3 regions of the Sporosarcina sp. CAU 1771 genome follow, and region 1 is predicted to be linked to each of the others. Evidence: riboswitches for the same ligand, from Rfam matches in the RefSeq annotation. Region 1 holds a riboswitch; each other region holds the start of a gene.
What was found. A riboswitch is a leader RNA that binds a small molecule or an ion and turns the genes downstream of it on or off. The one in region 1 is predicted to bind S-adenosylmethionine.
Positions count from the first base shown of each region.

Region 1 (10,821 bases):
TGACGATATTCAATTCCCGTCTCACAGTTTGGTGGACCTTTCTGCCTTCTTAAGCCTATTGGCTAGGGCTGTCGCAACCTGCTGTTTGCAACAAGTTCCCTCCGCAGTCGGTCAGTGAGGTGCACTTACACAAAATCTTTACTTATACTACTAGGTTTTGCCTGTTCTAGGAGAAACATTCTTACATTGATTCTCGACGAGATTTATGTCGTCAGTACTGCAAATTTTCCGCCAAGGCTGTGCAATTCTACGCAAGTAGTTCACTAAAGATTACTCGTCAAAAGTTCCCTGCTCCCGCAATTTCGCCTTGTACTCTATATATACCCAGACAAAAGAAAGATAAACCTTTTTTTATAAATTAATTTAAAAAGTTTTAAAATAATTTGATTTTTCGATAAATTAAAGGTTTTTACTCGTTCTGTGTTGAAAGTAAATTTGAACCTATAAATAAGAAGCACCAGGAACTGAATTTGAATACGGAGTAAATAATGGTTACTACTAAGAGAGTAATCTAAAATCATTGAATTTTATTAGGGGGAAAAAAGATGTTGATAACAGTCGAACGTGTCAAAGATTTAAATGCTATTGATATTTCTCATTTAGTAAAAGAAAGTGAAAGTGAAGGGTACCGATTTGTCACTCGTTTAGTAACCGATTTTCAAGATGGGTCAAATACGTTCAATAAACAGGGAGAAGCATTGTTTTTAATTCGCGACAAAGATAACGATGTTGTTGCGATTGGCGGTGTCAATGAATCTCCATTTGCTGTGGATGAAAATGTAGGGCGATTGCAACGATTTTATGTGTTGTCTGAAGCGCGTAGAAAAGGGGTTGGCTCCCAGTTGTTAAAAGAAATCATTCAGCATTCCAAGGCAGTGTTCGATGAAATGACGGTCCGAACAGAATCATCGAAAGCAGATGCCTTTTATCGTGCAAATGGATTTGTGGCAGATGATAGTTCATCAGAAACGACGCATGTCATAAAGTTTAAAAAATAAAAAATCGTGGATCCAGTTACATTGGGATCCACGATTTTTTGTTTTGAATTCAAATTTCAAAAACCATTCGCTGCTAATTCTTTTACCAACAGATCATTTAAGCGATCCGTGGCAATTGCACCGTACCAAATGAACTTACTTTCAGGCCAATAACTAGTACGGGTTATCGATCCGTCGGTTAAAACGATTTCCAAAAAGACGGCATAACCGTCAGTGTTCCTTGTCTTATAGGCATCGGGTTCATATGGCAAGGCTAGGAGTTCCTCAACAAATGCTTTCGTTAGCTTTTCGGAAAGTTCGCCAATTAGTGAATCATCTTCATAACTTACAAATCGAACGGTATCGACTTTGCCTTCAATGTCTAAGAAATCCCCAAGTAGCTTTGCGTGACCAGGTTCGCCAATCTCAAATACCTTTCCGTTAGCAATTACTCGAAAAGCTGGAGCATAGTCTTTCATTTCATAGATTTTCGTTCCTTTTGATAAATACGTAGCATCGTTGTTTTTCATTTTATAAGATGAATTTGCGTGACCATCCATATTAAAATGAACCTCTCCAATTTCACTCCCTGATTCAAATGTCACCCCAGAATCGTTCATCTCATAATTAGCATAATACATTGAATCGTTTATTTTTACTGCGTCTACCCAGTCAATAGTTTCTTGAGCAAGTCCCGGCAAAAAGCGGGATGGTGAACACCCTGCCAAAATAATGACGAAAACAATTGCAAGTTTTTTCAAGTCGAAGCACCACCCTTTTGGAAGTAGACGGCTAAAGAAGAAAGAAGTTACGTGCTGGAAATGTACGATCAATTAAGAACGTTTTTGTTATTATAACAAAGGAAACTGTGGGGCGATGGATTTGTTCTCGTATCGTTGTGTATTGCTCCCGTATCGCCTTGATTTATTCCCGCAACGACGAGTTTATTCTCGTAACGCACAGGTTTGCTCCCGCAACGGGGATTCGGCTAGGTTTGTTCCCGTATCGTTGAGTGTTGCTCCCGTATCGCGTTGGTTTATTCCCGCAACGACGAGTTTACTCTCGTAACGCGCTGGTTTGCTCCCGCAACGGGGATTGGGCTAGGTTTATTCTCGTATCGTTGAGTGTTGCTCCCGTATCGCGTTGGTTTATTCCCGCAACGACGAGTTTATTCTCGTAACGCGCTGGTTTGCTCCCGCAACGGGGATTGGGCTAGATTTGTTCTCGTATCGTTGTGTATTGCTCCCATATACCTTGGCTTATTCCCGCAACGACGGGTTTATTCTCGTAACGCACAGGTTTGCTCCCGCAACAGGGATTGGGCTAGATTTGTTCTCGTATCGTTGTGTGTTGCTCCCATATACCTTGGCTTATTCCCGCAACGACGGGTTTATTCTCGTAACGCACAGGTTTGCTCCCGCAACGGGGATTGGGCTATATTTGTTCTCGTATCGTTGTGTGTTGCTCCCGTATCGCCTTGGTTTATTCCCGCAACGACGGATTTATTCCCGTAACGCACTGGTTTGCTCCCGCAACGCGAATTAAAATAAAACATGGAACCGGCAAGGGGTTCCATGTTTAGTCACTTAACACATTACAATTATTTGAGAGGGGGTCGTTTGTGCCGGGATACTTCGAGTCGTTGCGCCGTAAACAACGGTCAAATAACGGTTTGCAGGATTTCGATTAAAGGATTGACCGTTTTCCAATACAATTTGTGTTTCCGCAGAGATGTTTAGGCGTAAGCTACCATCACTACTCAGCAATTGATTGTTAAAATAGTCTACCTTTACGTTTTGCATAGGAGAACTAATCGCCATCACAACGGCTTGGTATTGTGGCGGATAAATCATTGGGACCGGAACATCCGCGTCGTAAAATCCAATTACAGGATCACCTACAAAAATCATCTCGTGATCTACAAAATAGGTATTCGGCCCAACTACGAAATTTACAATGCTGTCAACCCCGTTATTCACTTCAAACAATTTATAACATCCACCATTTTCATCGCTTGGAGTAACCCAGAAATCACTTATGCTTGTTACGGTGCCGCTAAAAGATTGAAAATTCATAGAGTATCTTCCTCCTTTTGAAAAAAATGAATTCATTAAAGATAGAATATGCATCGAAAAAGCATCTTGCTAACTGACTGCTTTCATTAATTAATAAAAGCGTAGCATACCTCAAATGAATATAGAGTAAAAGCAAAACTGAATACTTTCCTTTTATATAGTTTAGAGGTAAACTATATATAGGTTATTAATTCAAAAGGAGATGACAGTAATGAGTAGGTTACAAGACAAAGTAGTAATTATTACAGGCGGTGCAGGTGGAATTGGGAGTGGAATGGCGAAGGCAATGGTGAAAGAAGGAGCCATTGTTGCAATTGTAGACGTAAACGAAGAAACTGGATTGGCGATGGAGAAAGAATTACAAGAAATCTCTCCTAAATCGATGTTCATCCAAGCAAACTTAATGGATCACCAAAATTTAGGCAAGGTTATTACAAAAGTTGTTGATAAGTACGGAAAACTAGATGTGCTTGTAAACAACGCTCATGCGTCGAAGCAATTGACGATTGAGGAGACAACGCAGGCTGATTTAGATCTTTCATTTGGTACTGGGTTTTATCCAACGTTTTATTTAATGCAGGCGGCACTTCCTTACTTAAAAGAATCTAAAGGGAACGTTATTAACTTCGCGTCCGGAGCAGGAATAAATGGGGACCAAACACAAGGCGCATACGCAGCGGCGAAAGAAGCGATTCGTGGTATTTCAAGAGTTGCAGCGAATGAGTGGGGTAAGTTCGGCATTAATGTAAACTTAATTAGTCCGATTGCCAACACTCCGGGTGTTCAAGCATGGGCGAAAGCGCAACCAGAATATTATGAGCAAGTTAAAAACAAAATTCCACTTGGTCGTTTCGGTGATGTTGAAGAAGATATCGGTCGAGTTGCTGTATTTTTAGCTTCTGAAGATTCTAAGTACATTACTGGTCAAACGATTATGGTTGACGGTGGATCGACAATGCTTCGCTAATCAACAAATTTCACCGGGGGGATTCTATTGGAGAGAAAAGATTTATTTAAATTAATTCGAGCAATCGAACAGATGAATAATGAAAATATAAAGCAATTCACGAAACGATTTCAACATCCTCTAGGCATCTCTCCGATTTTGGTGTTAAGCGATTTACGTACGAAGGGGCCTCAAAGACAAGCAGAGTTAGCGGAATCCCATGGGTATACAAGAGGCGCGATGACTAGCATTGCGGATCGACTTGTTAAACTAGGATTTGTGGAACGGTTGTATGATGAAGCGGATCGCCGAACGGTTCAACTTTCAATAACACGCGCTGGCGAAGAAGCGTTAAAAGAAGCGCAAGCGATTGGCGATGAAGTGTTTGTGCACCTATTTAAAAATTTGAGTGAAGACGAAATTGCTCAGTATTTGAAAATTCAAGAGAAAATCGTTCATAGCTTAAATTAAGAAATCGTCCTTCGGCTTCATTTGACAGAATGGTTCTTGAGTGATAAATTGTTTAGTAACTGAACTGAATACTCTTTTCTTATTAAGAGAGATGGAGGGAATTGGCCCTACGAAGTCTCAGCAACCTGCCAGCCGGTAAGGTGCTACGTCCAACAGGGAAACCTGAACGATGAGGAGAATTTTTTTTGAAACTCTTCTCTCTTATGGGAGGAGTTTTTTGTTTGGAAAAAATTTCAGGAGGGTTTTTATATGACAAAATTACAAGAGCTTTACACAGAACAAAAGGAATTGAAAGAACGGAAAGCAACGAGCACAGCAGGAGCGATGCAGAGACATCAGCAGTTAGCGAATGTACAGCGAGAAATCGATTATTATGAACAAGGGGATTCAATTTCGAAAGCATATATCCAAGAAAAAGTGGATGAAATCAGTACCATACAAAAAGAAATCGACTTATTAACAGGGACCTTAACTGAGAAAAAACGAATTCTTAATGAAGTTGTTTTTGGAGGGCATATTTCCCTTTAATAAATTCCATAAAAGGGATAGTAAAAGTAATGAATATCAGATGTGCTAATTCTCTCTTGCTGAGCGATTAAGCTGATTCTGTTTCTTCATTGGCACCGATAGTACATTGTGTAAGTTCAAGTTCGGGATTGTGACCTAACTTATTGACTGCACTTCGTTGAATCGGTGTTTTTGCGTTTAAGTGAATAAATTTATTAATTATTATAAAAAGGGAACATTTGTAATGTATCCATCGTATGGTTACTGAGTGATGATAAATCAAAGTGTACGAATCGCTTTTCTGTTTCTAATCGTACCCCAAAAAATAAGTTTGGCCACTACTGTAATTCCTGCAATAGAATAGAATCGTTTAAGAGTGTTGAAGGTGGATAGTATATGGGAAGAATTATACTTGCGGTTATACTAACAGTGTTGGGTGGTATTTTTGCGAGCTTCTTGGAACCACCAGTATTTGCAAATAGCATTCCACTTGCCATTATGGGAGGGTTTATTTTAGCAGAGATTCAGCGAAACAAAGATAAGTAGAAATAGCTTATTGGAATGTCGATGATTCGAATTTACGGAGCACGGATTTCTTGTGAGCAGGTTGATGTCTAATGGACGATAAATTTGTTAACAAAGATTGGATTGGTTATATGTTCAAGAGAAAGATTATTTATATCGCTGTTGGATTTACAGTGTTCCTCTATTTTATTTACGTTCAAAATAATTCGATCGTGACGAGTCATACGGTCATACGTTCAGAAAAACTTCCTGCTAATTTTGACCAATACAAAATTGTTCATCTTTCCGATTTGCATAACAAAAGTTTCGGAAAAGGTCAGCAAGTACTGGTACGAAAAGTGAACAAGCTGCAACCGGATATCATCGTCTTTACTGGAGATTTAATTGATTCGAAACGATCTGGGGATGAAGCGAGTCTTCTTTTAATGAAAAAATTGACTGCTACTGCGCCTGTCTATTATGTTCCGGGAAACAATGAATGGTGGTCTGGATCGTATGGTTCTCTGGAGAAAAAATTAGAGCAACTCGGGGTACAGGTTTTGAGGAATTCATCGATAGCTCTAGAAAAAGAAGGGGATAAGGTATATATTGTAGGTATTGACGACCCCACTTATGGGGATAAAGATATGTCGGAACTCGAGATCATAGAGGAAGAAATCAGGTCCGCATCAGAAGGACTTGGAGAAGACGATTTCACTTTATTGCTTTCACATCGCCCTGAAATGCTTCCACTCTATGCAGCGTCTAATTTCGATGTTGTTTTTTCCGGACATGCGCACGGTGGACAGGTTCGACTACCATTTGTAGGAGGTCTAGTCGCACCGAACCAAGGACTATTCCCAAAGTATACTGAGGGGAAGCACGAGATGGACAATACAGTGATGATGATTAGTAGGGGACTCGGGAACAGTATTATTCCAGTACGATTATTCAATCGTCCCGAGATTGTAAGTGTTACGCTCGAACAAGGCGATCATTAAGGTACTACGAATTAAGGAGGAAAAACAGATGTCCGTTCAAACGATTACACCAGAACAATTATATGAAAAATTGAATCGAGAGGAAAAAGTTGTCTTAGTGGATGTGCGTTCTGAAGAAAAGTACGACCAATTCCATATTCAACACGCAAATCTAACAGATATGAATATTTCTAAACAGAAGGTCTTTGAGTTGGAAATAAATCCACAGCAAACTATCTCTGAAATTCCTGTAGATAAAGAAGTAATTATTACATGTACGACGGGGAACTCCGCAACAAAATGTGCGGGTATTCTAAAAGATAGAGCGTATGATGTGGTTGTATTAGAAGGCGGTATCACTGCGTGGAAAGAGTTTTTAATTAAACAATCAGAAGAATCATCTTAAGAAAAAAATAAACCAATTGCTTGACCACTAGTTTATTGTTAAAATGAAATGCAGAAGTGAATTTTCTGACAAATCGACGTGGGGGGTTGTTTAATATTAGTACACTAACAAATAAGATGACATTAACTGTTGCTGAAAATGACATTGACGTTTTTGGTCATATGAACTACATACGATATATTAATCATTTAGAAACAGCGCGTGCTAATTGGTTTGCTGATGCTGGCATGTCATTTGAGAAGATGGTTGAACTGAATACTGGAATCGTTCTATTGAAATTTAATATGCATTATATCGGAGAAGCGATACTCGGAGATGAATTAACAATCGAAACAATTCCAGTTAAATTAGGAACGAAAAGTTTAACGCTAACACAAAAGATTTTCAAAACAGGCGGCGTTCAATTGACAGAAGCAGAATTTACGTTTGTCATGTTCGATACGAAAGCACGTAAATCGATACCTATTGTAGAAGAGTTTAGACGTCAATTCGCAAAGTGAAAAGATAACCAATAAAAAGACATAATCACCTCACCTTACAATTGCTTTGGCAAATAATAAAGGTGATGTGTTTTTTTTATGTGTCAAAAGTTTATAAAAGTAGCTGCAATCATCGACAATATGAGGATTAGAAGTATAATAGAAGTCGGGGTTTACGAGTGTAAAAACCAAAGTTGAAATAAAAATATCTACTAAATATTAATAGATGGGGGAACCTTCCTTGACTACGATAAAAGAAGAAACACTAATTGCAGAAATTGATCATGTTGACGATAAAGGTACTGGCCAAGCTGTTTTATGGCGTGAAAGTACCGGTAGTAATCCTAAAAAACTTAGGTTAATTATTCCACATACGATTCCAGGAGAAACGGTCCAAGTGGTCGTCGATCATCCGATAAAAAGAAAAAAGAGAGCAATGCCAGATTTAATTTTGGAGAAAAGTCCGGAACGAATCGATCCACCATGCCCACATTTCGAAATTTGTGGCGGCTGCGCTTGGCAACATTGGAGTTACGAAGGACAACTGAAGCAGAAGACGATGCATGTGAAAGAAGCCATTGAAAGCGTCGGTATGGATCCAAGCTTGGTACAAGATACAATTGGAATGGACAGTCCTTGGCATTACCGCAATAAGATGGAATTCACATTCTCGCCTGAAGGAGAACTTGGCTTGCATGAGCAAGGAAATTTCCGTAAAATCATTCCTCTTGAAACATGTCTCATTGCTGGACAGAATATTGTCGATGCAATGTTAGAGGTAGGTAACTGGGTAAAAGAGTTCGGTCTTAAAGGGTATACGAAAGACATTCATGAAGGACTTCTTCGGAACTTAATGGTAAGAGAGTCCTTTGCTACGGGAGAAATTATGCTCGCATTGTTCGCTACGGAAGCTCCTGAAGGGGAATTAAAAGCGGCAAGTGAAAACTTGATAGAGCGAATCTCGAACAAGTTTCCGAATGTGAAAAGTCTTTTATGGCTGGTAAATACAGATTGGGCAGATCGCGTCCAGTCTGAGGAAACACATGTCCTTGCGGGTCGCGATTTTATTTATGATGAAATGGCGGGCTATCGTTACCGTTTGTGGTTTGATACATTTTTCCAAACGAATCCATTACAGGCTGAAAAACTTGTAGAACTTGCACTTGAAATGGGTAAACCTAAAGAAGACGAGAAAATGATTGACCTGTTTTGTGGTGTTGGAACCTTTTCATTGCCATTCGCAGCACGTGTTAAGGAACTCGCTGGAATCGAAATCGTAGAAACATCCATTGAATCTGCAAAACGCAATGCTCTGGATAACGATTTGCATAATACAACGTTTCTTGCAAAAGATGCGCGTATAGGACTTGCTGAAATCCATAAAGATTTTGGATTTGCAGATATTCTATTAATAGACCCACCACGCTGCGGAGCTGGAGGAAAAGTGATGCGTAGAATTGGTCGCTCTCAGCCGAAACGAATCGTGTATGTATCATGTAAACCGGATACGTTTGCCAAAGATATTGCGGAGTTGGAGCAGTTTGGTTATTCGCTTCAAAAAGTTCAACCCGTTGACCTTTTCCCTCAAACGGTTCACGTGGAATGTGTAGCTTTGTTGGAATTGAAATAGATTGGATTCAGTAGAATAAAAACTTATTAAGAGTTGTATTTACTAAATAGAAGATTGTAATCTGTTCCCTCGGACGAATCGTTCGGGGGATTTTTGGATTTACGAGGATTTTACTGGTACGAAATGTGTAGAAATTGTCCGTTCTTTATTGTTTTCTGAATGGCGGTATGCTAAAAAAGGCTTGGATATGGCATCCAAGCCCAATACACTCGCTACTGTTTCATTTATCGCTTTGGGGACGAATTAATCGTAAATCACATTTTTTCCTTGTTCCCTTAACGTTTTCAATGATGAAAGCATTTGATTGATTTGTTCGTCAGAATGTCTTTCCCACGAACTTAATTCAGCGATTATTTTTAATGGAGATTTGGAACGATAAGAACGTGTAGGGTTTCCAGGGAATCTTTTATCCGTTACGTTCGGATCGTTTTCAAAATCACCTGTAGGCTCAACGAGATAAATCCGCTCTTCCGAAGTAGATTTAGCTAATTCAGCACCCCATTTTGCAGCGTCTAATGTCGCAGTAAAATAGATATAGTTTGATTTTTTATCCTGGTAGTTAGATACGTGTAATGGTACGAGCATGTCTCCAATTTTTAGTTTTGCTTTTGTCCCATGAAAGAATGGGCCTAAATCTAGGATGTTTTTATTATCGTCCATATAAATGCCTCCTTCGACTTTTTGACTTGCTCCTACAAGTATAATGGATAAGTTAGGTGAATAAGTAGTCTATAAATAATGATTATTTGGTGCTATAATGTATGTAGAGAGTTAGATAGGATTGAACACAGTCTGAAAAGTATAAAAGATGCTGGTATTGATGAGACGGATTTCTCCAGTTAATAAAGATTTGGAAGAACACACCTAAACTTATGAATAGGTGTTTTTTTGTAAGAAAAGGACGTTGTCGGAGGAGGTAGAGCAAGCGTTAAAACCTTTTAAACTAAGTAAAAAGACTCCTGAAAATTATGTATGCACGATTTCTTTTGAATATAAAAAGCTCGGTATGACATAATAAAAAAGGGAGTAATTTATTATGATAGGAAAAAGAATAGCAGCACATATTTTAAATAGAGTGATTCTTTTCATACCGTCAATGTTATTACTCGGGGGCATTTCCTATTTGATATATCCAAGTTATTTTATTTTTGGAAATGATGGAAGTTCAGGATGGTTAGTATTTTGGCTTTTAAAGTACATGATCTGTTTACCGACAGTGTTTTTAGATTTAATAAGTCGACCATTGGAATTTCTGAGTATACTTGAAATAATCGTACCTGCTTTACTAAGTTTAATTAGTGTAGAGATTATCAGTATTAGCTTATTAAAACGTAATCTAGGCATGAAAATTATGGGACTTACACTAGTGTCCATTAATGATAAACCAGTGAGCTTATTACAAATCATAGGTCGAACACTTATAAAATATTTCTCACTAGCTTTTTTTCCGATTGCTCTGATTTACATTGTAGTAAATAAGGAGAAAATGTCATTGCATGATAAGATTTCATCTACAAAAGTAGTGGAAGTGCAAAATAAAAAACGTATTCATATTTCCAGTGGAGAGTACGATTATGCAAAAACTTAATATTTTAGTAAAGGAGCTATAAAAAAATGAATGAAAATAAAGTAAAGCAATCTTCAAAAGTAGAAGAAATTCTAGCTCAGATCAATAGTAAAACGATGTTAGGCGAATTACGAAAAATCGCGAAGGATATAAAAAAAGATCATGAATTAGCAATGGAACTTTGGTCAAGCGAAGCTTTTTTGCCAAGACTTTTAGCAATCTTAATTATGGATAAAAACCTTCTTACTGAAGATATCCTCAATGAAATGGATAAGGATA
Region 1 covers NZ_JBTLRN010000029.1:727-11,547, reverse strand. The annotation lists gene ACXYMX_RS14865 (GNAT family N-acetyltransferase) at 546-998, shown strand; gene ACXYMX_RS14860 (hypothetical protein) at 1,055-1,738, opposite strand; gene ACXYMX_RS14855 (hypothetical protein) at 2,564-3,052, opposite strand; gene ACXYMX_RS14850 (SDR family NAD(P)-dependent oxidoreductase) at 3,264-4,019, shown strand; gene ACXYMX_RS14845 (MarR family winged helix-turn-helix transcriptional regulator) at 4,047-4,469, shown strand; SAM riboswitch class I at 4,546-4,645, shown strand; gene ACXYMX_RS14840 (hypothetical protein) at 4,719-4,997, shown strand; gene ACXYMX_RS14835 (hypothetical protein) at 5,373-5,522, shown strand; gene ACXYMX_RS14830 (metallophosphoesterase) at 5,594-6,481, shown strand; gene ACXYMX_RS14825 (rhodanese-like domain-containing protein) at 6,510-6,866, shown strand; gene ACXYMX_RS14820 (acyl-CoA thioesterase) at 6,953-7,366, shown strand; gene rlmD (23S rRNA (uracil(1939)-C(5))-methyltransferase RlmD) at 7,572-8,975, shown strand; gene arr (NAD(+)--rifampin ADP-ribosyltransferase) at 9,219-9,635, opposite strand; gene ACXYMX_RS14805 (RDD family protein) at 10,012-10,563, shown strand; gene ACXYMX_RS14800 (DNA alkylation repair protein) at 10,590-10,821, shown strand, end outside.

Region 2 (10,821 bases), on a different contig from region 1:
AAACTCAATTTTTTCTTGCGCCATCTTAATCCAATTGCAAAGATGTTTGTTATCACTAAATTCTCGAAGGATAACCTCATCTGTTTTATAAATGTCTTCAGGATCACCTGACAATGCAACCCATCTGAATGGACCTTTTCCTTCACAAAACTGAGGACGGATATACGCTGGGACAAAACCAGGGAAATCAAATGCACGTTTGAATCCCTCATCTTTCGCAACTTGACGAATGTTATTACCATAGTCGAATGTAATTGCACCTTTATCCATCATTTCAATCATTGCCTCAACATGTTTCGTCATCGAAGCTTTTGAAAGTTTCACATACTCCTCTGGATTTTCACTTCGAAGTTTCGATGCATCTTCTAGTGACATTTTTGAAGGTACGTAGCCATTTAACGGATCATGTGCCGAAGTCTGATCTGTTAGCACATCAGGCGTGAAACCTTTCGCAATCATTTCTGGTAGTACATCTGAAGCATTTCCTATTAAACCAATAGAAAGAGCCTTTCCTTCCTTTTTTGCTTCTTGAGCAAGACGAATCGCCTCATCAATTGAATCCGTCTTAACATCTGTATACCGAGTTTCAATTCTACGATCAATCCGAGTTTCGTCGACATCGATCCCAATACATACCCCACCCGCCATCGTTACTGCCAGCGGTTGTGCTCCACCCATTCCACCAAGACCAGCAGTCAAAGTGATTGTCCCTTGTAAAGATTCTCCAAAATGTTGCTTCGCAAGTTCAGCAAATGTTTCATAAGTGCCCTGCACAATACCTTGGGATCCAATGTAAATCCAACTTCCCGCAGTCATTTGTCCATACATCATTAACCCTTTTTTATCGAGTTCATGAAACGTTTCCCAGTTTGCATAAGCGGGTACCAAATTTGAATTTGCAATAAGCACCCTTGGAGCATCCAAGTGAGATTTGAAAATTGCAACAGGTTTTCCCGATTGAACTAAGAGTGTCTCATCATTTTCTAACTCTTTTAAGGAACGCACAATCGCATCAAATGATTCCCAATTACGAGCTGCTTTTCCAATTCCACCGTAGACTACAAGTTCATCAGGATGTTCTGCGACTTCAGGGTCTAAATTATTCATTAACATTCGAAGTGCAGCCTCTTGTTGCCATCCTTTTGTATTCAATTCTGTCCCTCTATATCTAATAACTTTTTCACTTGTATTTGTTGTCATTTTTCATATCCCCTTTCAATTATATATTCATTATACATCGAAAAATCTGTTTATTTATTATGATTTATTGTCTTTTTTATAATTAATCGAATAAAATTTATGGTTTTTTGTTTTAATTACAAAAAACCTCGTTATATTTATTCGAACGAGGTTTACAAATTTCTAGAGCGATAAATTGAAGGTGTACAACCTTCATGTTTTTTGAAAATAGTATTGAAATAGCTTTGATATGAATAACCTGTTAAATTCGCTATTTTTTCAAATGATAAATCTGTTTCAATCAGTAATTCTTTTGCCTTTTCGAGTCTAATTTGATGCAATACAACATTAAAAGACAGACCTGAATCTGAAGAAAAACGTCGACTTAATGTACTTTTATGAATACGAAGTGAATCTGCACATTCGTTAAGTCCCCACTCTACATTCCAATAATTAGATTCTATTAATTCACGGACCTTTTCGACCAATGAACGATCCACACCTGAAATACGAGACTGCCCATCGCCCTGTAGAAGTAATTTTGTTGTAAAACCTATTAACTCTTGAACAATTTCATAAACAACCGAACTCCGTAGTATTTTCTGAAATACCGCATGATACGCAGTTTCCCACTCGTCCGTTTGGATATTATACGACTTCATATACCGCCTAATTTGAGCTAATACACTCGTCAATTTTACACGCACAAGTTCCGGATCTGGATAGGGATATGTATACATAAGAAAAGAGTGTTCAATCCAGTAACGGATTCCTATCGCATCTTTTTTATCTAGCATTTCAATCCATTGCCTTTGTTCCATCGGGGTTAAAAATGGATCCATTTCTGCCCAAATCACTTTCTCATTCTTTGATAAAATAATGTCATAGCCCTCAAAAAAGAGAACCTCTGTTAGTCGCTTAGTTTGCAAATAATTTTCCTTCAATGATTCTAAAGAGGCAGATACATGACTAACAATCGTAAGTGGGCCCCCACCACTGTCTTTCCAGCGAGATAAAAACACTTGAAATTCTTCTTGAAATATATCCACTTCTTTAGTTTCATATACACATAATATAAATTCTGACAAAGCAAAAAGTTGAACTTCTTCAGGAAATGGGAAGTAGCGTAACTGTTCATAAACCTTTGCTAAATCATCACTATTCGAAGGTAAAAAGGCCGTCATCGTTGTCGGTATTTTATGTGATTTCTCCATTAAAAATAAATCCGAATGCTCACTAGAAAATCTGATGCTGTTTTCTTTGCCTTTAACGGAATAGTTTTGGCTCGAATTTCTTACTTGGAATCGTAATTGTTGGATATGTTTAATTATTTCGGTAGATGTGAATGGACGAAACAGCACATCATCTGCACGTAAACGAAGTCCCCTATATGCCGTACGAAAAATTCGTTCTGAGGAAATTCCAATCCAATTATTGTTTTCACTAGAATGGATTGAGAAGAAATCATCGTGTTCCTTTGTCCAGTTATCCATATCAATCAGTAACAAATGGCTCGTTTCTTCTCGGAATATCTGTGCATATTCTGTAAAGGTATCCCAAGATATAATTTCAACATCCGATAAATGTGTTTCTACTATCCATCTGATACCTTCCGCTTCTAATGCATCCTTTGCAACCAAATGAATCTTCATACACGCACCCCACTTTTGCCGTTAGTAATCTTAATAGGTATTTAATATTAAATGAATGTAACCATTATCCGTAAACATAAAATAAAAAAAATGATAACGCAACCTCTATTTAGGTTTAACGTTATCATTAAAAGTAACTAAATAAATGTTCGGGTTTTACCTATTACAATATTTTACTTAAAAATGCCTTTGTTCGCTCATTTTGTGGATTATTAAACAACTGGTTAGGTGGTCCTTCTTCAACCAAAAGCCCTTCATCCATAAACAGAACTCGATCTCCCATTTCCCTGGCGAAACCCATCTCATGTGTAACAACAACCATCGTCATACCTTCAACAGCAAGTTGTTTCATGACATCCAGAACTTCCTGAACCATCTCCGGGTCAAGTGCTGATGTTGGCTCATCAAATAGCATTACTTTAGGCTTCATTGCAAGCGCTCTTGCGATTGCGACTCGTTGTTGCTGTCCGCCTGATAATTGTTCGGGATAGGCATTCGCTTTATCGGCAAGTCCTACTTTTTCCAACAATTGAAGTGCTAATTGTTCAGCATCGGAAGGACTCATTTTCCGAACCTTTTTCGGCGCCGCGGTAATATTATCAATGACCCGCATATGAGGAAAAAGATTAAACTGTTGAAAAACCATGCCTACTTCTGTTCGAATTTCATTAATATTTGTCTTTGGATCATTTACTTTGACTCCATCAATAAAAACTTCTCCAGAAGTAATTTCTTCCAACAGGTTGATACAGCGTAAAAAGGTACTCTTACCAGATCCACTCGGCCCAATTACGCAGATAACTTCTTTTTCCGCAACATTATAATCAATCCCTTTTAGCACTTTTAGATTTCCAAATGATTTATGCAAATCTTGGACTTTAATCATTTATTCACCTTCCTGCTGACTCACGTCCATATTTAAATATTCCTCTTCTAGGTGAGGGAGTGTAACTATTGCTAAACCGTTTTTCTACATAGCCTATCAATTTACCAAAGATGAATGTTAGTAACAAATAAAGTATTGCAACTGTAATATAAGGTTCCCAGAATCTACTTGATGCGCCTGCCACTATTTTACCAGCATACAATAAATCTGGAGCTGCGATAACCATTAGCAAAGAAGAATCTTTCATCAATGCGATCAATTCATTGCCCAAAGGCGGTATCATTCGACGAAAAGCTTGCGGCAAAACTATTAACTTCATTGACGTCGCAGCAGTCATACCTAAAGATCTCGCCGCTTCGGATTGCCCCTTTTCAATCGACTGAATACCTGCTCGTATAATTTCAGCATTATAGGCCGCACTATTAAGTGTAAGTGCTATTACTCCGGATGTAAAATATCCTAAGGAATGTCCAAAGATCCCCGGAATTATTGCCGTATGAATTAACAATATCTGTACCAACAATGGCGTACCACGAAAGAAATCAACATAATACTTCGCGGGGTAAAAAATCCACTTTCGCTTCGATAATTTTCCCATTCCTACAAATAAACCTAGGAATAGTCCAAGGATATATCCAATAATTGTTAGAGCAAGTGTTATACCTATACCGCGAATAAACATGGCACGATAATTCCAAATCATTTCCCACATGTCCCAGCGTATATTAAGGAAATCCAAATCAATCACTCCAATCTAGTCCACTGAGGTAGAAAGATATTTACTCTACATCGAATCCTGTGATTTCTTTTAATTTCCCGCTGTCTTTCACTGCTTGAATACCTTTATTCAATAGGTCCACAATCTCAGTATTCCCTTTCTTAACCATTAGACCGTAATACTCTTTTTCAAAACTATCATCCTCGATTGTTTTCACTTTCACATCAGGATTTTGATTTTTATATTCAATAACTACAGCATTATCTCCCACAGATGCGTCCGCATTCCCGTTAATCATTTCGGTGATTGCTAACGGCATTGTTTCAGCTGCAAGAATCTTAGTACTAGTATCACCCAAAAGTCCCTGCGTTACGATATGACCTGTTGTGTTGATTTGAACAGCAACACGTAAGTCTTTTAAATCTTGGAAGTTGGTAACTGTAGATTCTTCAGGAACAAGAATTAATTGGTTAGCAATAAAGTATGGATCGGTGAAATCATAGGACTTCTGACGATCCTTTGTTATTGTAATCGAAGAAACTGCAAAATCTACTTCACCACTGTCAACTGCAGGAAATAAAGGTTCCCATCCGTAGTTTTTGTATTCTACTTCAATGCCTAATTCTTCGGCAATTGCATTAACAATATCGATATCGATTCCTACAATATTCCCTTTTTCATCCATTGACTCCATTGGTGCGTAAGTTGCGTCTGTTCCAACAATTAGCTTTTTCTTACCCGTATCACCACCGGTAGACCCAGTGTCTTCCGACTTAGTTCCACAAGCAGCCAATAACAATCCTAAGCTAAGTACAAAAATCAACATTGTAAATAAACGTATTCTTCTTTTCAATGAAATCCCCCCTAAATGTAATAAGTTATTTGTAATTACGGAATATTCTAAAATTCCGCGTAATTGTATTAATTATATATGAATAAGTACTTCTATACAATAGCTATATTGAATACTACTTCCTAGACCAATTCAAAAAAGTCTAGCTCTATTTTGCTAGACTTCTTCCTTATAAAGTATTTTCTTCTGTTTACTAAGTGATAAAATCAAAATTGTAGATAATATACATGCCGTTCCAATCCACTCAATTATTCCAAATGCAACTTGTAGCCAAACAACTGCTAAGAATGCTGCAGAAAGCGGTTCTACACAAGCAAGTAAACTTGCCTCGGCAGCCTTTATATGTTTTAAACTTTCCAAAAAGAAAAAGAAAGCTATGAGCGTTCCGAAAATAATAATAAACACCACTGCACTGAATGACTGCATGTCCCATTGGCCTTCAAACTTCCAGGGTGGATGTACAAAACTAAACGCAATCCCCCCCACCAACATGCCCCAACCTACAACAATACCTGAACCCCATCTTGCAAGAAGTTGTAAAGGATGCAATGTATAAAAGGCGAGTGAGAATGCAGAAGCAATCCCCCAAAATAAAGCTAGTTTTGATATTGACAAACTATAAATGCTGCCTTTTGTAACGAGTAAGAAAGTACCAATTAACGCCAATACAACCGCGAAAACCTCAATTTTAGAAGGCAACTTCTTAATTCGTATTGCTGAATAACATACAATCAGAACAGGCGCTAAGTATTGAAGAATTGTAGCAGTTGCTGCATTTGAATGTTGAATCGCTGCAAAAAAAGTATATTGCACCGTTAACATGCCAAATATACTAAATAAAACCATACTGAAAGCATCGTGCTTATGCTTCCACACATCCCAAATCCTTTTCTCTCCTCTAGCCCGCGTAATCACTAACATGACTACTCCAGCTATAAGTAACCGACTGACAACTAACCATTCAGAGCTAAATTCCTTTTTCTCAAAAAGAAACTGAGCCACCGTACCAGAAACTCCCCACATTACAGCTGCAATTAATACCAATATAATTCCAGTCATTCGTTTAGGGATATTTCCTTTAAATTCTTGTTGCATCTAAACTTCCCTCTCAATTGCATCCGTATTTCTTTGTATAGTCAAAAATTATGATTCGAATACAGAGTTTACTTTGCCGGTATCAAAAACTTCTATACAAAGATTATATTAGCTCCATTCATATGGAGTTTCTTGATAAACATAATAATTTAGCCAGTTAGAAAATAGCAGATGCGTATGTGATCGCCATGTATTCATAGGCTCTTTAGTCGAATCGTCATTCGGAAAGTAATTTTCAGGCAAGTCTACTTCGACACCTTTATTCATATCACGTGAATATTCTTCACCGAGTGTTCCTGCATCGTATTCAAAATGTCCCGTAATCATTATATGCTTCGCGTCATTTGACAAAATAATAAATGCTCCAGCATCTTCAGAGACGGCAAGCAGTGTTAAACGTGGATCATTCTCTATTTCTTTAATCGAAACAGATGTATAGCGAGAATGCGGTGCATTAAATTCATCATTAAATCCCCGAACAAGTTCAACGGTCGGGTCGAAAACTCTATGGTTGAAAACACCAAAGCATTTCTTAGGTAAATCATGCTTCCCAATTCCATAATGATGATACAACGCAGCTTGTGCACCCCAACAAATATGTAATATAGAAGTGACATTGGTCGTGGTCCAATCCATTATACCTTGTAGTTCTCCCCAATAATTCACGTCTTCAAATTGTAAATGTTCAATCGGTGCACCCGTAATTATCATTCCGTCAAAACGCTGATGTTTAATTTCATCAAATGTGTTATAAAAGTTATCCAAATGGGATTTACTTACATTTTTTGATTCATGGGTTGCCATATTTAAAAAAGTGACATTTACTTGTAACGGAGTGTTTCCAAGCAACCTTAGAAGCTGTAATTCCGTTCTTTCCTTTTCAGGCATTAGATTTAAAATAATAATATTCAGCGGACGGATATCTTGAGCAGTTGCACGCTCTTGATCCATCACAAATATTTTCTCTGCTTTTAACAGTTCGCTAGCTGGTAATTGTTTTGGGATATTAATCGGCATTGTATCTCTTCCTTTCTTTACTGGAAAAATGATGAATAATAATAATATTAAAAATCCTCTTTTCTAATGATGAAAGAAAAGAGGATTGAGTGTAAGTTCTCATTTCTTATCTCTCAAGATAAAGAATCTTGGTGGAGGTAGCACCTTCCTGATAAACTCAGAGGTTGCTGAAGCTTCAATGGGCCATATCCCTTAGCTTCTCTTGATAAGAGCTATTCAATTTTGAATTAATTATACTACTCTTAAATATAATGTCAATTAGATAGAGTCTTTACCTTTCTAGGCGTGTCAATAAATATCTCGATTCCAAAATCGTTGCTGAGCAATGGCGTTCACCATCTGCGTACCGAAATTGGCGTCATTTTTAGTTAGAATGATGCCCGGCCCTTCTTCTGCCTGGGACTTTTCAAGATATTGCATACCACTCGTTGCAAATCCAATCGGTTTATAATGCTTAAATGCTTCATTAATATAATAAGTAATATCTCTCGAAAACTTCATTGGATTACTAGATTTTCCACCTACAACATAAAGTGAATCGAATAGGACTGGATCTGTTGTAAGAAACGTTTCGTTTACCACAACTTGATAATTATCAGTACTTCTAATGGTTCCTAGTCTTTCGCCCACTATTTTGACAACAACTCCTGCGTTTAAAAATGTTTGAACAGCATCCAACACTTCGGCGCCGTTAAACCCATTACCAATCAACACAGCTACCGTTAATGTGTTCGGAAGGCTAATCGTATCAGATTGACTAAGTGCTGGCGAGGAGGCAGTTACTAACGACTGTGGCTCTGTCGGTCGTTGTACACCAACTTCCTTTGCGACAGTAATTGCCATGCGTTGGTCTATCCGTGCTAACATATCCACAACTTGTTGTTTAACCGATTGACTAGTTACTTTACCAACCTCAAAAGTGAATGCTGAGACAATATGCTCTTTTTCAGGAGGTGACATACTATTCCAGAATAGGCGGGCTTGCGAAAAAAAGTCTTTGAACGACTCACTTCGCTGCTGAATTACACGCCCCTCTACTTTTTCCTGGTAGTGGACAAAGCCACCTTCTTTCGCACTTGATGTAGCAGGAGTATTATTTGCTAATGAATTTTTATGATAGCTTACTTGACCTACATCAATCCTTTGTCTTCCGTATCCATTGCGTTGATTGTTATGAATCGGACACACTGCCCGATTAATTGGAATTTCAGTAAAATTGGGGCCACCTAGCCTTATAAGTTGTGTATCTAAATAGGAAAACAATCTTCCTTGAAGCAATGGGTCATTTGTGAAATCAATTCCCGGAACAATATTTCCTGGATGGAAAGCCACTTGCTCTGTTTCCGCAAAAACATTATCAACATTTCGATTTAATGTCATTTTACCAATTATTTTTACAGGGACAATCTCTTCGGGCCAAAGTTTTGTTGCGTCAAGCACATCAAAATCGAACATAAACTCATCTGCTTCTTCAATCATTTGAACGCCTAATTCCCATACAGGAAAGTTTCCATTTTCTATTGAATTCCATAAATCCCGTCGCTGGAAGTCCGGATCTTTCCCTGAAACTTTCTGTGCTTCATCCCAAACTAACGAATGCACCCCCAGTGTAGGCTTCCAATGAAACTTAACAAATCTTGCTTTGCCCTCTTTATTCACAAAGCGAAACGTGTGTACACCAAAACCATCCATCATCCGCCAACTTCTCGGAATTGAGCGGTCCGACATAAGCCACATGATCATATGCGCTGATTCTTGATTGTTGGCGATAAAATCCCAGAATGTATCATGAGCAGATGATGCTTGTGGAATTTCATTATTTGGTTCAGGTTGAATTGCATGGACTAAATCAGGAAATTTTAAAGCGTCCTGGATGAAGAAAACAGGTATATTATTTCCGACTAAATCATAATTCCCTTCCTCTGTATAAAACTTTACCGCAAATCCTCGAACATCTCGCACAGTGTCAGCCGAACCCCTACTTCCAACAACGTTTGAAAATCTTGTGAAAAGCGGAATCTTAGTACCTGGCTTTTGTAAGAATTTTGCTGTCGTATATTCACTCATTGATTCATACAACTCAAATTCCCCATGGGCTGCGTATCCCCTTGCATGTACAACCCGCTCCGGAATGCGTTCATGATCGAAATGTGTAATTTTCTCTCGGAAATAAAAATCCTCTATAAGTGTTGGTCCACGAAGACCTGCAGTTAAGGATTGCTCGTCATTCGAAACACGTAGTCCTTGATTTGTAGTTAGTCTCGTTCCATCATTGTTCACTCTGAATTTCTCTAATTGTTCATTCTTACTGTTTTCATTTATTGAAGAACTCTCCATGCTATCCCCTTCCAGCTAATTAATTGGGCCACAATATATACCATCCCCATTATCTATATGCTCACATCTATAAGAATGAAACTTTATTTTATTGAAAAATTGTGTATAATATTCACATACTTCACTCCATTCATGTTATAATCACAGGATATTTAATTAATTCGAAAGAAGTGGATAAGTAATGAAATTAAAAAACAACGAACCGAAAACGTTACATATTGAAGATATCCTAATCGCTTATCAACTTTTAAAAGATATCGTCGTGCATACACCTTTACAAAGGAACGAGCGCCTATCTGAAAAATATGACTGTCATGTGTATATAAAAAGGGAAGATTTACAACATGTTCGCTCATTTAAATTAAGAGGTGCTTACTATAAAATAAAAACGATTGAGGCACAAGCACGTGAAAAAGGAATCGTCTGCGCAAGTGCTGGAAACCATGCACAAGGTGTTGCCTATGCCTGTGCGCATTTAGGCATCGATGGTAAGATTTTCATGCCGCTAACTACACCAAAACAAAAAATTGACCAAGTTAAAATGTTTGGCCGTTCCAATGTAGAAATAATATTAACTGGTGATACATTTGACGATACTTCTGTTCGTGCAATTGAATTCGCTAAAATGGAAGATCGACTTTTCATTCATCCCTTTGATGATTTAGATATCATTGCTGGTCAAGGAACTGTTGCAATCGAAATCATGAATGACATAGAAGAATCTATAGATTATGTCTTTTCAAGCATTGGCGGAGGAGGACTTGCATCTGGGTTATCAACTTACATCAAAAACGTTTCTCCTCATACGCGTATGATAGGTGTAGAACCTGCTGGTGCCGCAAGTATGAAAGCTGCTTTCGAAAACGAGGGTGTCATATACTTAGATTCAATTGATAAGTTTGTGGATGGGGCTGCTGTTGGCTGCTCAGGTCAAATCACATATGAAATTTGCCGTAAATACCTTGATGATATTGTAGTTGTACCTGAAGGCAAAGTGTGTACGACTATTTTAGACTTATATAACCAACATGCTATTATTGCTGAACCTGCTGGGGCTTTACCTATAGCTGCATTAGACTTTTAT
Region 2 covers NZ_JBTLRN010000007.1:95,532-106,352, forward strand. The annotation lists gene hutU (urocanate hydratase) at 1-1,200, opposite strand, end outside; gene ACXYMX_RS07735 (helix-turn-helix transcriptional regulator) at 1,353-2,831, opposite strand; gene ACXYMX_RS07740 (amino acid ABC transporter ATP-binding protein) at 2,995-3,717, opposite strand; gene ACXYMX_RS07745 (amino acid ABC transporter permease) at 3,722-4,456, opposite strand; gene ACXYMX_RS07750 (basic amino acid ABC transporter substrate-binding protein) at 4,497-5,288, opposite strand; gene ACXYMX_RS07755 (DMT family transporter) at 5,445-6,383, opposite strand; gene metA (homoserine O-acetyltransferase MetA) at 6,492-7,400, opposite strand; SAM riboswitch class I at 7,504-7,612, opposite strand; gene ACXYMX_RS07765 (catalase) at 7,689-9,737, opposite strand; gene ilvA (threonine ammonia-lyase IlvA) at 9,919-10,821, shown strand, end outside.
Region 2: linked by a shared signal. The riboswitch ahead of metA (homoserine O-acetyltransferase MetA) and the one ahead of ACXYMX_RS14840 (hypothetical protein) in region 1 are both predicted to bind S-adenosylmethionine.

Region 3 (10,821 bases), on a different contig from region 1:
GCTGTTCGTTGTCCTTGATAAATAATCGATTCTTTTGTACTGGATAAGTACAGCTCAGAGTAAAGAAAATGAATGAAGAAAAATGAAAAGAGTATTGTGAACCCGACACTTGAAAGAAGAAGTAGAAGTATTTTTTTACTCAGGGTAAGTTTCCATTTCTTCATCTTCACACCTCGAACCGATAACCGACACCCCAGATGGTTTCAATTTGTTCACCATACTTGCCTAATTTTAAGCGCAACGTTTTTATATGTGTGTCGACTGTTCGCTCGCTACTGTTTTGATTTTCGCTCCAAACAAGTTCAAGTAACTGCTCTCTAGTAAAAACGCGTCCTCTGTTTTTTGCAAGGATATCTAGAAGGCCGAATTCCTTCAATGTTAAGGAAAGGGTATTCCCTTCAATACTGGCTTTGTGCGCATCCCGGTCGATTGTTATTGGACCAATATGAAGTACATCAAATGGCTTTTGAGTTTGATAAGTTCGCCGTAAGACAGACTCGACACGAGCGACTAGTTCTGCCGGAAGAAAGGGTTTAACGATATAATCATCCCCACCAAGTTTGAGTCCACGAACTTTGTCCCACTCTTCTCCTTTAGCGGAAAGGAAAATTAAAGGGATATTATAGAGCTGTTTAACCTCTTTAGCAAATTCAAAACCATCCATGAACGGCATCATCACATCAACAATTAAAAGATGAGGGGGTGTGTTTTTAATTAGTGAAAGGGCATGCAAGCCATCTGTCGCCTCTATAACTGAATAGGATTCAGCCTCCAAAAAAGTTCGAACGAGTTGCCTCATTTGTTGTTCATCGTCTATAATCATGACTGTAAATTGATTCATAAAATAACCTCATTTCATCTATATGCAAACTCATTATCGCTTGTAAATACGAAATTTATGTGAATTGGACCAACTTCATAAATACTTCTTAATCAGCTACTATAATCATACTGAAGAAAGAGAAATTGGTTAAGCAATAAGAACTTGGAGGAATGAAAGTGAAGAAAAGGTATATGCTATTTTCATTAGTATTTATTATCGGAGTACTAGCTGCGTGTGGCAAGGAAGACGAGCAAGTTGAAGAAGATCTTGTCCTTCTCCCCATAACAGTCGAACTGACCGTGCCTGAAGCTGTTGATGTGAATGAAGTAGTGAAAATGGAAACATTAGTAACACAGGGCGAGGAAAAAGTAGATGATGCGTCACAAGTCGAGTTTGAAATATGGGAAGAAGGTAAAAAAGAAGAAAGTATTATGATTGATTCAGTGAACGAGAAAGATGGAGTGTATACAGGTGAAACCTCATTTGATCATGATGGATTCTTTTATATTCAGGTGCATGTTACTGCTAGAAATATGCATACAATGCCAACAAAAACAGTAACTGTCGGTACTGGTGGAAACTATGAAGTCACCGAAGATGAAGAAAACGAAGGTCAATCAGAAGGCTTCTCAATGCATTTTATTGAGCCTAAAGATGTAAAGAAGTTAGATGAGAAGGATTTAGTTGTACATTTGGATATGGATGGACATCCATTTGAAGATGCCAACGTTCGTTATGAAATCTGGAGCGAAAGTGACCCAGACAACCATGACTGGATAGATGCCGATGAAACTGTTGCTGGGGAATACCAGTCACTTTACACATTTTCTGAGGAAGGTCAGTTTATTATCGTGATTCATGTTGAGGATGATACCGGATTGCATGAACATGAAGAATTTCAAATAAGTGTGGAAAAGTAAACAATCCTATATTGAAAACCATTCAGAGCAAACCGATTCAAGGTTTGCTCTTTTGACATAGTTTGCTGCATTATATGTATAATAAGAGAGAATTTAATGATTGGAGCGATAATAATGGTAGAACATTATTTTAAATTACAAGCAGAGTGGCCCGGTTTACGAAATGATGTCGGAATGATTCATTCAGGAAATCTAAAAACAAAAGTTTCAATTCCACCAGAAATGGATGGTCCAGGCGTAGGAACGAATCCAGATGAAATGCTGTTAGGTGCTGCTGCAACTTGCTATATAATTACACTTGCCGCGATGCTTGAAAGAAGCAGAATCGAAAAGCAGTCATTAACGATGGAGTCAGTTGGAGTAGTGGATGTTACAAACGGCATAATCACATATAAAGAAATCATACATAGACCTCACCTGATCCTTAAAAAAGATGCGACTGAAAAAAATCTTTTATTCGCTAAGAAATTAACCGAACAAGCAGAAGTTTCGTGTATGATCAGTCGTGCGATAAAAGGAAATGTTAGAGTAGTAGTAGAGGCAACTGTCGAGATTAAATAAGTATAATTGAATAAATATACACAAAGTCAAATAAATAATCATTTTATGCTTTCTTTTTCCCTTCAATTATAGTAAAATGCAAGATATGAATGATTTTTAATATAAACTTAAGCGAATGGTAAATATAATATTTAGGGGAATGCATTATGACAAGAAAAAGAATTGTTGTTAAAATTGGAAGCAGTTCACTTACAAATGACCAAGGTGAAATAGATCAGGAAATGTTTGATGATCATATTCATGCAGTTGTCGCTCTTCGGCAAGCTGGGCATGAAGTTTTGTTAGTATCATCTGGAGCTGTTGCTGCTGGATTTGCAAAGTTGGGCTATAGTTCAAGACCTATTACACTTAAGGGGCGGCAAGCTGCTGCTGCAGTCGGACAAGGGTTACTTATCCAATCCTATATTGATAAATTCAGTGAGTTTTCAATTGTCCCAGCTCAAATCTTATTAACCCGTGATGATTTCACCAACCAGGGTCGCTATCGAAATGCTTATGCAACACTTATGGAATTGCTTGAACGACGAATGTTGCCGATTATTAACGAAAATGATACGGTATCCATCAGAGAGCTAACCTTTGGAGATAATGATATGCTTTCTGCCCTTGTTAGTGGTTTTGTACGCGCAGACCAGCTGATTATTTTAACTGATATTAATGGCATTTATGATGCCAATCCAAGAGATAACCCCAATGCAAAAAAGTTTGATTTTCTAGAGGGGATTTCGGATGAAATGTTAGGTTATGCCAAAGGGTCAGGTTCAAAAGTTGGAACGGGTGGTATGAAATCCAAGTTACTGGCAGCAAAAACGGCACTTTCCGTAGGTGTACCTGTATTTATCGGTGACGGAAAAGGATCTGAGAAGTTAGTTGATATTATGAATGGAAAAGGAGATGGTACATACATTTCCAAGAAAAAACAAAGCTCCATCAATATCAATCAGCAATGGATTGCGATGCACTCAGAACCGTCTGGGAAGATTTATGTCGATCAAGGTGCAGAAGAAGCAATTCTTTTTAATAGCAAGAACTTATTACCTGCAGGAATCTATAAAGTTCAAGGCGACTTTGAAAAAGGGGACGTCGTTGAGGTATTTGGGATGAATGGATTGATTGGAAAAGGCGAAGTAACCTATTCCTCTTTTGATTTACTTGACGTAATTGGAAAACGAAGTGAAGAACGTCGAAAACGTGCTAGTAAAACGCAAGTAGAAGTAATTCACCGAGATAAATGGGTAAGTATTTAACTAAAGGGAGGACCTATAAATGATGAATATAACTTCCACAAGTGAGGTTCAGTTAAAAGGAAAAAAAGCTAAACTTGTAAGCATGAAATTAGTATCTGTTACTACTGAAGAGAAGAATGAAGCACTTCTTTTAATAGCAAAACAGTTGTTAGAGGATAAAGATATAATCCTTAGTGAAAACAAGAAGGATCTTGTTGCTGGGAAGTCTAATGGCCTTACGGATGAAGTTCTTGATCGTATCATGCTAAATGAAAAGCGGATACAAGATATGTCAGATGCAATTAAGCTTTTGGTTGAATTGAAAGATCCAGTTGGTGAAATCGTTGAATCAATTACGAAAGAGAACGGATTACTAATTAATAAGAAGCGCGTTCCACTCGGGGTTATCGGCATGATTTATGAGGCACGTCCGAATGTAACAATAGATGCCGCGACTTTATCTCTTAAAACAGGTAATGCGGCGATTTTAAGAGGAAGTTCTTCAGCAGAATTCTCGAACAAGGTACTCATTCAGTCTATTCATTCTGCACTTGAAAAAAGTTCTATCCCCGTAGATGCTGTCCAGTTGATTGAAGACACAAGTCGAGAAACCGCGAAAGAATTATTTACATTAAAAGAGTATTTAGATGTTCTTATTCCGAGGGGTGGTAAGAAATTAATAGATACCGTTGTGAGAGAATCGACAGTTCCAGTGTTGGAAACTGGCGCAGGAAATTGCCACGTATTCATAGATGAATCTGCTGAAGCTGAGATGGCTACGAAAATAGTTATAAATGCCAAATTGCAGCGTCCATCTGTTTGTAATGCAATCGAGACCATTTTAATTCATGAAAAATGGTTTGCTGAACATGGGAAAGAACTTGTTTCAGTAGTCTTGAAAAATGGTGTAGAAGTATTTGGAGATGAAAAAGTTGCTGCAATCTCATCACAAGTAAAGGTAGCGACAGAAGACGACTGGGAAACTGAGTATTTGGGATTATCGGTTAGCGTTAAAACAGTTAAGAGTGTGGAAGAGGCAATCGAACACATTAATAAATATGGTACAAAGCACTCGGAGTCAATTGTCACCAATCATGAAAATAACGCAGCGCTCTTTTTACAGCAAGTAGACGCTGCTGCCGTATACCATAATGCGTCTACGCGATTCACAGACGGTTTTGAGTTTGGCTACGGAGCAGAAATTGGGATTAGTACGCAGAAGCTGCATGCGAGAGGTCCGATGGGCTTAGAAGCACTTACATCTAGTAAATTTGTAATTCAAGGCACAGGTCAAATTCGCGAATAATTCAATAATGCTATTCTATCAAGCCATCTCACCTATCCAGTGAGATGGCTTGTTTTGATTTGATAAGTTAAATCGAAAGTATAGTGGGTAGAATAGTTTTATAAACTTTACCTTAATTTAACCTTTATCAATTAAAATGAAAGCAACTATTATGCATTACTATTCAACGAATGGAGGAAGAAAGATGAGAAAACTTAAGTTTATATTCAGCTTAATGCTTATTTCTTTTGTACTTTCAGGTTGTATTACAATACCAACTGGCGATGGTGGAAAAATCAAAGTCTCAAAAGATGGAGTTGAAATTGAAGGAGAAGACGGAAAAAAAGGGAAAATAGATCTTGATACAAAAGATGGTGGCTCAACAATAACAACTGATGATGGTACTAAAATCCAGATGGGGTCTGATGTTGAAATTTCTACGAAAGTTTCTAGTGAGATTTTATTACCAGATGCTGACAAAGCAATTAGCTTTTTAGAATCCTCTGACGAAGAGAAGGATCAATACTCCATTACCTACAAGCTGGAGGATAGCATGAAGGACAACGTACAAATTTTTAAAGATTACTTAGCTGAAAATAATTATGAAGTTGAAGTTGTTGAGCCTTTTGATACTGCTGTATCTTTGCAAGCTAGAAAAGATAATGTCTTTCTTATGTATCAGTTTATGGGTGAAGATGGTGAATATTCATTGGCAGTAATCTATACCGTCAACAAATAAAGAATTATATTGTTGTCTGAGACTTTGTTGGCAGGTAGAGTCTTAGGCATTTTTTAAATCTGAACAAAATCATGAACACATAAAGTTCACTTATTACTATTGATATATATACACATTGTTCGCATTATCCCTTTCAAATCGTTATGATAGATGAATAAATACGTAATGAAAAGGGAGAACTTTATGAGTGAAAATGTAAATAACCTATATCCAGAAAAAACGTGTTCAGTTGAACGACTTGTAACAGTCAAAGCTGATGTTGCAAAAGTGTTGAGTGGAGAAAAAAGAGCGACTAGACGTAATGGAGTTTATGCTTATCCAGGTGAAATTATGGAATTAGATGGTGGAAAATATATAGTGGATGCACTTTATCGACAAAAACTCGGTGAAATGACAGATGAACACGCTAAACAAGAAGGCTTTAATAATATGGAGGAATATAAGGATTCAATCCTTGCACTACACCCAAAAATGCCTTGGTTGCCGACGATGAACGTATGGGTTCATGAATTCAGCCCGGTAGAGAAATGATGAACTGAATGTATTTTAAAATTTATGGCGTGATTGTCTTTCTACACGTCGTCAGTGCCGTTCTATCCATAGGTCCATTATTCCTGCTAATGCCAATCATCAAAAGATTACGTGGCGCTGAAGAAAAAATCGAAAGTGCATACTTGTCAATTATCGATGTTGTAATCCGTATTGTTATGCATGCAGGACACGTTCTAGTTGTTACAGGTGTTTTGCTATTACTCCTTGGTCCTTGGCCTTGGTATACATCATGGGTTGTAATGACGGTTGTTGTAATGGGTGTATCCGCATTTTTTTTATCAACGGGTTTTACTCGAGTTCTACGAAAGTTTCACCTGCCTGGAATGAGTAAAAATGATGCTTTGAATCTTTTAAATCGGACGTCTTGGATTTATATTGGACTGATGCTTGTGATGTTATGGTTAATGGTCGAAAAGCCGATGTTCTGGTGATGGATGGAATACATATGTCCAAAGGGCAAGAGGTTTATTTAACTTAAAATACAAGTTGCTTTTCAACTTATGATTTAACTGTAAAGTAAATAAGAGAAAAAACTGACGTGCCCTTTTACGGGACGTCAGTTTTTTTTGAATTTAATGAGGTTTAACTTTAAAATAGATTTAGTTTTTCAATACGTGCAACGGCTTCCCTTAATCGATCTTCGTCTTCCAAAAGGCCAACACGCACATAACCTTCGCCATGCTTACCAAAACCATGTCCCGGTGCAACGATGATATCGGCTTCCTCATATAAGAGGTCAGAGAAGGATTCACTCGTATGACCATCAGGAACCGACAACCAAGCAAAGAATGAGGCGCCCGGAGCAACTACATCCCAACCAATTCGTTTGCACTCCGAAATAAAGACGTTACGTCTAGCTTCATAAAGTGCGGCAAGTTCAACAACACAGTCCTGGCTCTCAGTTAAAGCGACAGCTGCTGCCCGTTGAATTGCTGGGAAAATATCTATAAATAGATGATCTTGCAAAAGACTGAGTGCTTCTATGATTTCTGCATTACCGACTGCGAATCCAACGCGCCATCCAGCCATATTATACGTTTTTGATAACGTATACATTTCAATACCTACATCTTTTGCCCCGTCTACTTGGAGGAAACTAACTGGTTTATCACCATCAAAACCAATGCCACCATAAGCAAAATCATGAAGAACCGCTATGTCGTTTTCTTTTGCAAACTGTACGGTATCTTCGAAAAATGGAACAGTAGCTGTTGCACTTGTAGGGTTGTTCGGGTAGTTCAAGTACATTAATTTTGCTTTTTCCCGTTGCTCAGCAGTTAACAGATTGAAGTCGGGTAAAAAGTTATTAGACTCAAGCAATGGCATTGTGTCATACGTAATATTTGCCAAACTTACCGCTGATAAATAGTCGGGGTACCCTGGATCCGGTAGTAATAAAAGTTCACCTTCATCCATAAGGGCTAGGGGAAGCTCTACTAGACCTGGTTTAGTTCCAAATAAGACAGCGACTTCTGTGTTAGGATCGATGTCAACATTGTATTCTCTTTTATAAAAATCGGCGGCGGCTTGTTTGAATTCCATAACGCCCCGGAACGGAGAGTACCCGTGCGTAGTTGGGTCATCGACAGCATCTTTAAGAGCTTCTACAATATGCGCCGGCGTGGGTTGGTCTGGATTTCCACGTCCTAAGTTAATAATGTCTCTTCCTTCAGCGAGTGCTTTTTCAACTTTATGAGTTAGTGAAGCAAAAAAGTGTGGTGGAAAACTTTTTAATCGTTTTGAAACTTTCATTGGAAAACCCCGTTTCTATGTAGTTGACTAGCTTACTCCAAATCTTATAGTTTTTGCAGGAAAATGTCTATAGAATAACAAAGCAACAGACTTTCATGAAATAAAAAATTGAAATTCGAAATATGTTGACAACTTACTGGTTGTATATTATACTATGTTTTATGCAACGATAACTTAATATGGAATTTATCAAGAGTGACTGAGGGATTAGGCCCTATGACGTCCGGCAACCCCATTTATATGGAAGGTGCCAATTCCTACAGAATAATTCTATTCTGAGAGATAATCTGAACCCATTCATTCAGTGCTTCTTTCATTATGAAAGAGGTATTTTTTATTTTCATTGTAGTATCTGTTCAAAACTTGAAGCGATCACTCCAATTTAGGATTGATTTTTAGAAAGAGGGGAATACCGTGATAGAAATAAAAGGCGTATCAAAAGTGTATCAGACAAAAGAAAGAGTTGTAAAAGGTGTCGATGACGTTTCCCTTACGATTAACAAAGGTGAGATTTTTGGTATCGTTGGTTATTCCGGCGCTGGAAAAAGTTCGTTAATTCGCTGTTTGAATTTATTGGAACGACCGACAAGTGGTACTATTTTAGTGGACGGTGTCGATTTAACAAAATTGGGCGGTAAACAACTGCGCCAAGCTCGTTTGAAAATCGGTATGATTTTTCAACATTTTTACTTAATAAGCCAAAAAACGGTTTATGAAAATATTGCATTCGCTTTAAGAGCAGCCAACACACCTGCCAATAAAATTAATGAGCGTGTAGAGGAACTACTTGAAATGGTTGGGCTTTCAGAAAAAAAGAATGTGTATCCTGCACAGTTGAGTGGGGGACAGAAGCAACGTGTTGGAATCGCACGGGCATTAGCCAATAATCCATCTGTATTGCTTTGTGATGAGGCTACATCTGCGTTAGATCCCAATACGACAATGTCCATCTTACGTTTACTTAAAAAAATCAATCGGGAATTAAAAATAACCATTGTTCTCATAACGCATGAAATGAATGTGGTGAAAGAAATTTGTGATCGCATGGCCATTATGCAAAGCGGAAAAGTGATTGAAGATGGATCGGTTTATAACATCTTTTCTGATCCGAAAACGGAGTTAACGAAGGAATTTATTAGCAGTGTTGTATCCTTCGATGTTCCTAAAGAAATTCTACATACTTGTACAGGGCGCATTATTAAAGTGATGTTTAAAGGTGATATCGCAGGTGAAGGTATTATTTCAGATACAGTTCAGAACTATAAAGTGCAAGGAAACTTTCTACATGGTTCAATTGAGTATATTCAAGAGAGACCTCTTGGAATCTTCTTAATGGAACTGCAAGGTGAAGAGGATGAGGTAGATAAAGCGATTGCTTATATGACTTCTAGAAAAGCGCAAGTGGAGGTGATTGGATATGGAAAATGAATTCGGACGTATTGTAGAATTACTACCTGAAATTACAAAGGCCTTTGGGGAAACAATATATATGATTGGGATTGCATTTGGAGTTGCTCTACTAATTGGATTGCCACTAGGACTCATATTATTTGTAACAGATAGAGGTTTATTTTTAGAGAATAGCGCCGTAAAGAATATATTAGGATTTGTCATTAATATTGTTCGATCGATTCCATTTATTATCTTACTTGTCGCGATTACACCACTAACTGTTTTGATAGTTGGGGATGCATACGGACCGACAGCGGCAAGTGTTTCATTATCCGCCGCGGCCATTCCATTTTTTGCCCGAATCACAGAAACTTCGATGAGGGAAATCGATAAAGGAGTTATTGAAGCTGCTATTGCAGTGGGTGCAACTCCGTGGATGATTATAAAAGATGTTTTGTTGCCAGAAGCAAGATCAAGTATCATTCAAGGCCTAACATTAACTGCAATTAGTTTAGTTGGGTATTCTGCGATGGCTGGCTTTGTTGGTGGAGGCGGAATTGGTGATTTAGCCATTCGATTCGGCTATTATCGTTACGATGATTTAATAATGATTGTAACGGTTGTCATACTAATTTTATTAGTTCAAGTGATTCAATTTTCAGGAGACCGTATTTCAAAATCAATAGATAAAAGTTAATTTAGGGAGAGAGAAAAAAGATGAAGAAGATTATTTCAACAGTATTATTAGTAGTACTTATAGGTGTACTTGCTGCATGTGGTGGAAAAGACAAAGCAGGAGACACGAAAGAACTAACATTTGGAGCAACACCAGGACCATATAGCGATATGCTATCAAAAGCAATTATTCCTGAATTGGAGAAAAAAGGATATAAAATAAAAGTACAAGAATTTAGCGATTATGTTCAACCAAATAATGCGTTAAACAGTGGATCGAATGATGCAAACCTTTTCCAACATATCGTTTATCTAGAGAACTTTTCTAAAGAAAACGATATGGAGTTATCTGATTTAATAAGTGTACCAACAGCTCCACTTGGAATTTATTCGAATAAGTATGAGTCACTTGATGATATCGAAGACGGTGCTAAAATTACAATTCCAAACGACCCAGTGAATGCAGCACGTACTTTACTAACATTACAAGAGCTTGGACTAATAGAGATTGACGGTTCAGTTGATCCGATTAAGTCTTCAGAAAAAGACGTTACAGTCAATCATAAAAACTTAGTGTTCCAACCAATTGAAGCGGGACAATTGCCACGCTCTGTTGAAAGTACAGATTTAGCAGCTGTTCCAGGAAACTTCGCAATTGCTGCAGATATGAATTTACTTGATGCGTTAGCTTTAGAAAATATGCCCGATCAATTCCGAAATGTTGTTGCGGTAAGAACTGAAGACAAAGATTCACAATTAGCAAAAGATATTATTGCGGTAGTTGAATCACCAGAATTTGAAAAAGTAATCGATGAGCAATTTGAAGGCTTTGGCAAACCAGGCTGGATGAAATAAGTTAGTTGTCATTTTATATTTTGCGTACGGTAGCCACTTAA
Region 3 covers NZ_JBTLRN010000007.1:17,049-27,869, reverse strand. The annotation lists gene ACXYMX_RS07420 (sensor histidine kinase) at 1-164, opposite strand, end outside; gene ACXYMX_RS07415 (response regulator transcription factor) at 167-841, opposite strand; gene ACXYMX_RS07410 (FixH family protein) at 1,000-1,743, shown strand; gene ACXYMX_RS07405 (OsmC family protein) at 1,858-2,304, shown strand; gene proB (glutamate 5-kinase) at 2,451-3,551, shown strand; gene ACXYMX_RS07395 (glutamate-5-semialdehyde dehydrogenase) at 3,571-4,836, shown strand; gene ACXYMX_RS07390 (hypothetical protein) at 5,021-5,554, shown strand; gene ACXYMX_RS07385 (ASCH domain-containing protein) at 5,738-6,085, shown strand; gene ACXYMX_RS07380 (hypothetical protein) at 6,094-6,537, shown strand; gene ACXYMX_RS07375 (aminotransferase class I/II-fold pyridoxal phosphate-dependent enzyme) at 6,695-7,858, opposite strand; SAM riboswitch class I at 8,042-8,147, shown strand; gene ACXYMX_RS07370 (methionine ABC transporter ATP-binding protein) at 8,273-9,286, shown strand; gene ACXYMX_RS07365 (methionine ABC transporter permease) at 9,276-9,947, shown strand; gene ACXYMX_RS07360 (MetQ/NlpA family ABC transporter substrate-binding protein) at 9,968-10,780, shown strand.
Region 3: linked by a shared signal. The riboswitch ahead of ACXYMX_RS07370 (methionine ABC transporter ATP-binding protein) and the one ahead of ACXYMX_RS14840 (hypothetical protein) in region 1 are both predicted to bind S-adenosylmethionine.